2 regions of the Streptomyces sp. NPDC043853 genome follow, and region 1 is predicted to be linked to the other one. Evidence: riboswitches for the same ligand, from Rfam matches in the RefSeq annotation. Region 1 holds a riboswitch; the other holds the start of a gene.
The links. A riboswitch is a leader RNA that binds a small molecule or an ion and turns the genes downstream of it on or off. The one in region 1 is predicted to bind glycine.
Positions count from the first base shown of each region.

Region 2: it holds a riboswitch for glycine, as region 1 does, so the genes downstream of both, gcvP (aminomethyl-transferring glycine dehydrogenase) here and gcvT (glycine cleavage system aminomethyltransferase GcvT) in region 1, are expected to answer to the same signal.

Region 1 is NZ_JBWKDJ010000012.1:267,359-271,989, reverse strand. It holds gene glyA (serine hydroxymethyltransferase) at 1-382, opposite strand, end outside; gene gcvH (glycine cleavage system protein GcvH) at 407-787, opposite strand; gene gcvT (glycine cleavage system aminomethyltransferase GcvT) at 867-1,982, opposite strand; glycine riboswitch at 2,191-2,291, opposite strand; gene AC067U_RS28430 (AAA family ATPase) at 2,524-3,222, shown strand; gene AC067U_RS28425 (enhanced serine sensitivity protein SseB) at 3,381-4,118, shown strand; gene AC067U_RS28420 (enhanced serine sensitivity protein SseB C-terminal domain-containing protein) at 4,183-4,631, shown strand, end outside.
Region 2 is NZ_JBWKDJ010000006.1:8,174-12,804, reverse strand. It holds gene gcvP (aminomethyl-transferring glycine dehydrogenase) at 1-1,709, opposite strand, end outside; glycine riboswitch at 1,913-2,011, opposite strand; gene AC067U_RS17665 (PRC-barrel domain-containing protein) at 2,134-2,511, shown strand; gene AC067U_RS17660 (DNA polymerase IV) at 2,522-3,979, opposite strand; gene AC067U_RS17655 (MerR family transcriptional regulator) at 4,126-4,631, opposite strand, start outside.

The sequences.
Region 1 (4,631 bases):
TCAGGTGACCGCCGTGGGCCAGGTTCAGGCCCATGATCGTGTCGCCCGGCTTCAGCAGCGCGAACATCGCGGCCGCGTTGGCCTGCGCGCCCGAGTGCGGCTGCACGTTGGCGGCCTCGGCGCCGAACAGCGCCTTGATCCGGTCGATGGCGATCTGCTCGACCACGTCGACGTGCTCGCAGCCGCCGTAGTAGCGGCGGCCCGGGTAGCCCTCGGCGTACTTGTTGGTGAGGACCGAACCCTGGGCCTCCATGACGGCGACCGGAGCGAAGTTCTCCGACGCGATCATTTCCAGGGTCGACTGCTGGCGCACGAGCTCGGCGTCGACGGCGGCGGCGACGTCCGGGTCAAGCTCGTGCAGAGGGGTGTTCAGTACAGACATCTCTATCCCTGGTGTGGTGGGAGGTCAGCCCGCGGTGAACGCGGTGTACTCGTCGGCGGACAGCAGGTCGTCCTCGCCGCCCGTGATCTTGACCTTGAACAGCCAGCCGCCCTCGAACGGGGCGGTGTTCACGAGCGCCGGGTCGTCCACGACGTCCTGGTTGGCCTCGGTGACCTCACCGGTCACCGGGGCGAACAGGTCGCTGACCGACTTGGTGGACTCCAGCTCGCCGCAGGTCTCGCCGGCGGTGATGGTGTCGCCCACGGCGGGGAGCTGGGCGAAGACGACGTCACCGAGGGCGTTGGCCGCGTACTCGGTGATGCCGACGGTGGCGACGCCGTCCGCGTCGACCGCCGTGACCCACTCGTGCTCCTTGGTGAAGCGCAGCTGCTGGGGGTTGCTCATGACCTGATTCTCCTGGATGAGGGGAGTGCTGATGAACGTTGGTCTTGCAGGGTGAGACGGGTCCCGGAAGGGGAGACCGTCACTTCTGCCGCTTGTAGAAGGGCAGGGCGACGACCTCGTACGCCTCATGGGTACCTCGAATGTCGACGCCGACGCCGGAGGTGCCGGGCGCGGCGTGCTCCGCGTCGACGTACGCCATCGCGATCGGCTTGCCCAGGGTGGGGGACGGAGCGCCCGAGGTGACCTCGCCGATCACCTGCCCGCCCGCGACCACGGAGAAGCCCGCGCGGGGCACCCGGCGGCCTGAAGCGATCAGGCCGACGAGCTTGCGCGGGGCCTTGGTCTCGGAGAGCTCGGCGGCGGCCTGCAGGGCGGCGCGGCCGACGAAGTCGCCCTCCTTCTCGAACTTCACGACCCGGCCCAGGCCCGCGTCGAACGGGGTCAGCGCGGTGGTCAGCTCGTGCCCGTAGAGCGGCATGCCCGCCTCCAGGCGCAGCGTGTCCCGGCAGGACAGGCCGCACGGGACCAGGCCGGCCTCGGCGCCCGCCTCGGTCAGCGCCTGCCACAGCTGCACGGCGTGCTCCGGCTTCACGAACAGCTCGAAGCCGTCCTCGCCGGTGTAGCCGGTGCGGGCGATCAGCGCGGGGACCCCGGCCACGGTGCCGGGCAGGCCGGCGTAGTACTTCAGGCCGTCGAGGTCGGCGTCCGTCACCTTCTTGAGGATGCCGGGGGACTCCGGGCCCTGGACGGCGATCAGCGCGTAGGCCTCGCGGTCGTCGCGGACCTCGGTGTCGAAGCCGGCCGCGCGCTCGGTCAGCGCGTCGAGCACGACCTGGGCGTTGGAGGCGTTGGCGACGACCATGTACTCGGTCTCGCCCAGGCGGTAGACGATCAGGTCGTCCAGGATGCCGCCGTCCTCCTGGCAGATGTGGGTGTAGCGGGCGCGGCCCACGCCGACCGTGGAGATGTTGCCGACCAGCGCGTAGTCCAGGGCCTTGACGGCCTCCGGGCCGGTGAGGGTGATCTCGCCCATGTGGGAGAGGTCGAACAGGCCGGCCTTGGTGCGGACGGCGTTGTGCTCGTCGCGCTCGCTGGCGTACCGCAGCGGCATGTCCCAGCCGGCGAAGTCGGTCATGGTCGCACCGAGCTCGCGGTGCAGCGCGTCGAGCGCGGTCAGACGGGGGGCATTGCTCATCGGTACGGCTCCCAGGTCCCAGGGCATCGGCATGACGTGACGAGGACGATCCTCCCCATCTGTCATCGGAACCTGAGAGGTTCGCCGAGAGTCTCTGTCACCTGCGGGATCGGTTCGGTCACGCACGGACCGGATCGCGCACGGGTCGGGGCTCGGCTTGCACCTTGGGTGGAGCCGCGGCGGAGCGCGGCTCGCTTTTCAGATCTGCCTCATCCACGCGGTACGGGGCCTGAGAGATTCAAGGGAGGTTCTTGCTCCTTCGGCGTCCGGTGCCCGTGGGGGCTGCCGGAACTCTCCCGCGCGGATTCAAGCGGCCGGTATGCAGTTGGTGTCCAGTTGGCGCACATCATTGCACGGGATGCGGCCGTATGGGCGGCCGGGCCCGGAACTGTGTACGGGCCGGACGTGTCCCCGGTCTCGAAGGCCGGACCCGCCCTGCGGAACCGGACCTGCGGGATTACCGTCTCTTTACACTCAGTGGGAAAGGGTCCTGGGAACTCCTGGTGAATCCTGGCGACCCGATTCGGGGGAGGCGAGTGCGGTGCGCAGACTCGGACTGACGGCGGCGACGGCAGCGGGGACGGCGACGGCGCCGGCGACGGCGGCGGGCGTGCCGGCGCAGCGCGGGCTGCCGGCGCGGGGCGCGGAGGGCACGGCCGCCGCGGCCGCGGTCCGCGACCTGCGGGGCCGCTCCGCGGGCCCGTCGTTCCTGGGCTTCGCCGAGGGGGACATCGTGGTGGTGTCCGGGCTGCCCGGCGGCGGCAAGAGCACGCTGATCAAGCGGACCGTCGCCGAGGGCGACGCGGCCATCGACTCGCAGGACGTCCGAGAGCGCTGGGAGCGCCGGATGCCGACCGCCCTGCCCTACGGGCTGTACCGCCCGCTGGTCCGCGTCGCGCACTACGCGGGCCTCGCCCGGGTCCTGCGCTCCGGCCGTTCCGTGGTGGTCCACGACTGCGGCACCCAGAGCTGGGTGCGCGGCCTGCTGGCCCGTGCCGCCCGCCGGCGCGGCCGCGACCTCCACCTGGTCCTGCTGGACGCCAGCCCGGCGGAGGCGCTGTCGGGTCAGGCGGAGCGGGGCCGGGGCGTCACGGTGTACGCCTTCGCCCGGCACCGGGGCGCGGTCCGCCGGCTGCTGCGCGCGGCCGAGTCCGGAGGGCTCCCGGCGGGCTGCGCGACCGCCACCCTGCTGGACCGTGCGGCCGCGTCGCGTCTGACCCGCATCGCGTTCCGCGCCTGACCGGTCCCCGGGGCCGTGCCCGCTCCGTGCCCGCGCCGGCCCCGGGCCGTGCTCGGTACCGTCGTGGCCGTGCGGCCCGCGCCGGCGGAGCCGGGGGGTCGCGCGCCGAAGGCACCCACTACCCTCGGCCGGGTACGCGGAGCAGGGAGGCGCAGGCGATGCAGGGGCAAGGGGGCGGCTGGCCCGCCAATGAGCTGGAACAGGTGCTGGGCGCTGCCCTGGGCGACCCCGAGGCGGGCGCCCGGATCCTGGACGCCCTGGCCCGCAGCGAGCTGTGGGTGCCCCTGCCGGCCGGCGGCGGGCCGGACAGCGCCGGCCTGCGGCTGCCCACCATGGACATCGGCGGAGCCGCCTACGTCCCCGTGTACTCCAGCGAGCAGCAGTTCCTCGCCTGCGCCGGCCCCGGCATGGACTTCGCGGTCGCCCCGGCCGTCGAGTTCGCCCGCGGCCTGCCCCCGCAGCTCGGCATCGCCGTGAACCCCGAGGGCGCCGTCGGCGTCCCGCTGCCGCCGCCCGCCGTCGCCGAGCTCTGCCGGGCCGGCCTGGTCCCGCAGGAAGGCGCCAGTGGCGGCCGGGTCCGGCTGTTCGAGCCGGACTGGCAGGAGGATCCGGTCGATTTCCTCACCGCCGCCGGCGAGGAGTTCCGGGCCACCGGCATCGTGGCCTCCGCCCACCGCTGCCTCGCCAGCGTCGAGGGCGGCGCGCCCGAGCTCTACATCGGTGTCCGCCTGCTGGGACACCGGCCCGAGGAGCGGGACACCCCGCTGGACGCCCTGGCCCGCGCCCTGAACCGGGTCCAGCCGCCGTGGCCGGTGCACCTGATCCTGCTCGACGCCACCGACGATCTGGTGGCCGAGCACATCCGCGAGCGCGTGCGCCCGTTCTATCTGCCCTAGGCACCCGTAAGCTGGTGGGGTTTCCGGGCTGACGGGCGGACAAAGAGACGAAGAGGGGTACCGGGTGAGTGCGTCAGGCACGGCCGCGGCCGGGCGGGTCGAGCACATGCTGCGCCAGGTGGCCCCCGGGCGTTATGACAGCTACGAGTCACTGCTGCACGCGCTCGGCGAGGGCCGACTGTGGATGCTCCTCTGGCAGGGGCAGCCCGGTTCCCCGGACGCCCAGTACGGCGGCATGGAGGTCGACGGGCTGGGCTACGCGCCCTGCGTGACCTCCCCGCAGGAGCTCGCCGCGAGCGGCTGGAACCGGGCGTACGAGGTGGTCACCGGCCGGGACATCGCCCGTGCCCTCTACCCCGACCGCTGGGGCCTGTGGGTCAATCCGCACGACGCGGGCGGCGGCCTCGGCATTCCCTGGGCCGACCTGCGCCGGGTGGCCACCGGCCTGGACCGGATGCCGGCCGGGCCGCTGCGGCTTTCGGAGCCCGCGCTGGAACTCCCGCAGTTCTACGG
Region 2 (4,631 bases), on a different contig from region 1:
GGCTGGATCGAGACGCTGTCGTAGCCGGTGACCTCGCAGAGACGTTCCTCCAGCTCACGGATGAGCGTGGCGTAGCCCTGGGCCTGGTCGATCGGCGCGAAGGGGTGGAGCTGGCCGAACTCGGGCCAGGTCACCGACTCCATCTCGGTGGTCGCGTTGAGCTTCATGGTGCAGGAGCCCAGCGGGATCATGCCGCGGTCCAGCGCGTAGTCCTTGTCCGAGAGCTTGCGCAGGTAGCGCAGCATCGCGGTCTCGGAGCGGTGCTGGTGGAACACCGGGTGGGTCAGGTACGCGTCCGTGCGGAGCAGGCCCTCGGGCAGCGCGTCCGCAGCGGACCCGTCCAGGGCCTCGATGTCAGCGGTGACGCCGAAGGCGGCCCAGACGGCCTCGATGTCGGCGCGCAGGGTGGTCTCGTCACAGGAGACGGAGACGTGGTCGGCGTCGGCCTGGTAGAGGTTCACCCCGGCCTCGCGGGCGGCGGCGACGACCTCGGCGGCCTTGCCCGGGACCCACGCGGTGAGGGTGTCGAAGAAGGAACCGTGGACCAGCTCGACCCCGCCGGCGGTGAGACCCGCCGCGAGCAGCGCGGCGTACCGGTGGGTGCGGCGGGCGATGGTCTTCAGACCGTCCGGGCCGTGGTAGACGGCGTACATGCCGGCCATGACGGCGAGCAGCACCTGCGCGGTGCAGATGTTGCTGGTGGCCTTCTCGCGGCGGATGTGCTGCTCGCGGGTCTGCAGGGCCAGGCGGTACGCCTTGTTGCCGTCGGCGTCGACGGAGACGCCGACCAGGCGGCCGGGCAGCGAGCGGGCGTGCTTGTCCTGGACGGCCATGTAGCCGGCGTGCGGGCCGCCGAAGCCCATCGGGACGCCGAAGCGCTGGGTGGTGCCGACCGCGATGTCCGCGCCCAGGGCACCCGGGGAGGTCAGCAGGGTCAGGGCCAGCAGGTCGGCGGCGACGGTGACGATCGCACCGAGCTCGTGCGCCTGGTCGATGACGGCCTTGATCTCCCGGACGGCACCGGAGGCGCCCGGGTACTGGAGGACGACGCCGAAGACGCCGCGCTCGGCGATCTCCGCGGGGATGCCGTCGGACAGGTCGGCGACGACGACCTCGATGCCGAGCGGCTCGGCGCGGGTCTCGATCACGGCGATGGTCTGCGGCAGGGTGTCGGCGTCGACGAGGAAGACACCGCCCTTGACCTTGCCGACCCGGCGGGCGAGGGTCATCGCCTCGGCGGCGGCGGTGCCCTCGTCGAGGAGGGAGGCGCCGGAGGTGGGCAGGCCGGTCAGGTCGGCGACCACGGTCTGGAAGTTGAGCAGCGCCTCCAGGCGGCCCTGCGAGATCTCCGGCTGGTACGGCGTGTACGCCGTGTACCAGGCCGGGTTTTCCATCACGTTGCGCAGGATCACGGGCGGGGTGAACGTCCCGTAGTAGCCGAGACCGATCATCGGACGCAGCACCTGGTTGCGGTCCGCGAGGCTGCGCAGCTCCGCGAGCACCTCGGCCTCGGTGCGCGCCGACGGCAGGTTCAGCGCGGCGGCGCTCTTGATCACATCCGGTACCGCGGCGACGGTGAGCTCGTCGAGGGAGCCGTAGCCGACCTGGGCGAGCATCTTCGCCTGCGCCTCGGCGTCGGGGCCGATGTGACGCTCTTCGAAGGGGATGCCTCGCTCCAGCTGGGACAGCGGAATGCGGTTGGCGGTCATGTACGGAGGCCTCCTGGTCTGCTGGTCTGCGCGACCTGCGAGGGGTACCACAGCGGGCACCCGGACGGCCTCCCCCTCTGTCATCTCAACCTGAGAGCTTCACCGGCTCCCGGGGGTCGCCCGGGGAACGCCGGTTTTCACCGTCGGTGAGGGAGGAGTGCCGGCACTGCGGTCCCGACGTCCACCCTTCTTTCCAGAGTGGCCTCGTCCATGCGGTACGTGTGCCTGAGAGATTCCGGGGAGGATTTGCTCCTTCGGCGCCTCCGTCCTGCTCGGTCGGAGGACTCTCCCGCACGGGGTCGACAGCCATCACCCAGCCTACCAGCGCGCTTCCCCGGCCTTCCGTGGCTCCCTCGAGTGGCCCCCTTCCCGGATATGCCCTTTCGTTGTCCTTACGGAGGAGTTGCGACCATATGGAGGGACCGTGCAGACCGACATCGATCCGCGCAGCCTGATCGGCCGCAAGGCGTTCGACCGCAACGGCGTCAAGATCGGCACCGTCGACGAGGTCTACCTCGACGACGCGACCGGCGTCCCGGAGTGGGCGGCCGTCCGCACGGGCCTGTTCAGCCGGGACGCGTTCGTCCCGCTGGAACCCAGCGAGCTGGTGAACGACACCCTCCGCGTCCCGTTCGAACGCTCCCTGATCAAGGAGGCGCCCGACTTCGGGGTCGGCCGTCACCTGTCCCCGGAGCAGGAGCTGCAGCTCTACCACCACTACGGCCTGGACGTGGCCCTGCCGAGCGACTTCCGGAGCGGCCTGGACCGGGACTTCGGACGGCTGGCGGGCGACGAGGGCTAGTACCGCAGTACTAGGGCGCAACCTCCGGGTCGGCGGTACCGGCGGCGGCCGGCGGAGCTGCCGGGGCTGCCGGGCGGGGGGAATCCGTCGGCTTCCGCAGCGGCAGCGGCTCGGACGGCTCCAGCTCGGGGTCGTCGACCAGGAAGGTGCGCACCCGGCCCGGGGGCGACCAGGGCTGTTCGAAGCGGACCGTGACCCGGCCGACCCCGCTGCCCTGGACCCAGCCCGGTCCGTAGAGGGCGTGCCGAACGTCACTACCGGCCGGCCAGCGCCGTTCGGCCGGGGTCTCGGCCTCCTGGACCGATGCCTCCGCCGCGGGCTCCCCAGGGGCCTCAGGCGCCTCGGAAGCCCCGTCCGGCTCAGTGCCGAGGATCCGGTCGCCGAGGGGCCGGTCGCCGAGGGTCTGGGCGAACAGGTCCTCCTGGGTGTAGTCCGCGAGCCCCGACACCCCCACACCGAGCAGCCGCACCCCGCCGGTGGTGTCCACCCCGTCGAGGAGCCGGGCGGCCGCCTCGCGGACCACCGCCGGGTCGTCGGTGGGCCCGCGCAGGGTCTCCGAACGGGTCAGGGTCGAGAAGTCGTACCGGCGCACCTTGAGCACGATGGTGCGCCCCGAGTGGCCGGAGGCCCGGAGCCGCCCCACGCACCGGTCCGCCAGCCGCTGCACCTCGTACCGGATCCGGACCCGGTCGTGCAGGTCCACGTCGAAGGTGTCCTCCACCGAGACCGATTTGGCGTCCCTCTCGGCCACCACCGCCCGGTCGTCCAGCCCCAGCGCCATCCGGTACAGCGCCACCCCGTGCGAGCGCCCCAGCATCCGCACCAGCTCGTCCTCACCGGCCTCGGCCAGCTCCCCCACGGTGGTGATCCCGGCCCGGCGCAGGTGCTCCCCGGTCGCCGGGCCCACCCCCGGCAGCGTCCGGACCGGCATCGGAGCGAGCAGCGCCCGCTCCGTGCCCGGCTCGATCAGCATCAGCCCGTCCGGCTTGGCCTCCTCGGAAGCCACCTTCGCCAGCATCTTCGAGCCGGCCAGGCCCACCGAACCGCTGAGCCCGGTCACCGCCCGGATCTCCGCCCGCAGCCGCTCTCCGACGGCCCGGGCCGTGGCCGAGTCGAAGGCGACCCCGCCCGCCTCCAGGTCGACGAAGGCCTCGTCCAGGCTGAGCGGCTCCACCAGTGGCGACAGCTCCCGCAGCAGCTCCATGACCAGATCGCTGACCGCCCGGTACAGGCTGAAGCGGGGGAACAGGTAGGCGCCGTTGGGGCAGAGCCGGCGCGCCTGGCCCATCGGCATCGCGGAGTGCACCCCGAAACGCCGCGCCTCGTACGAGGCGGTGGCCACCACACCGCGCGGGCCGAGCCCGCCCACGATCACCGGTTTTCCGCGCAGGCTGGGCTTCGCCGCCTGCTCCGCAGAGGCGTAGAAGGCGTCCATGTCCAGGTGCAGGATGGTCGGTGCGGCTCTCACACCCCTGATGCTGCCTCACCCCACTGACAGCTGGGGTCACACCCGCCACGTCGGAACGCAGCAGCCCACATCGGAACGCGGCAGTTCACGCCGCCGTGTCAGGTCGCGCCGCCGCATGTCAGGTCGGGCCCCGACGGCCCGGCCCGTCAGACGGCCCGGTTGCGCCGGGCCGCGAGCTCGTCGGCCGGATTGGGGCCGATCAGGGTCTCCCCGGTGTCGACGCGTTCCCCGTGCAGCTGCGAGAGCGCGTTCTCCACGTCCCGCCAGACCACGCCCACGGCGATCCCGAAGATGCCCTGGCCGCCCTGGAGCAGGTCGACGACCTGGTCCGGCGAGGTGCACTCGTACACCGTCGCGCCGTCGCTCATCAGTGTCAGCCGGTCCAGGTCCGCGAAGCCCCGCTCACGCAGGTGCTGGACGGCCGTACGAATGTTCTGCAGCGCGACCCCGGTGTCCAGGAAGCGCTTGACGATCTTGAGGACGACCACGTCGCGGAAGCTGTACAGCCGCTGGGTGCCCGAGCCGTACGCCGGCCGCACGCTGGGCTCGACCAGCCCGGTCCGGGCCCAGTAGTCGAGCTGCCGGTACGTGATGCCCGCCGCGGCGCACGCGGTGGGTCCCCGGTAGCCGATCTGCTCGCGGACCGGCTCGC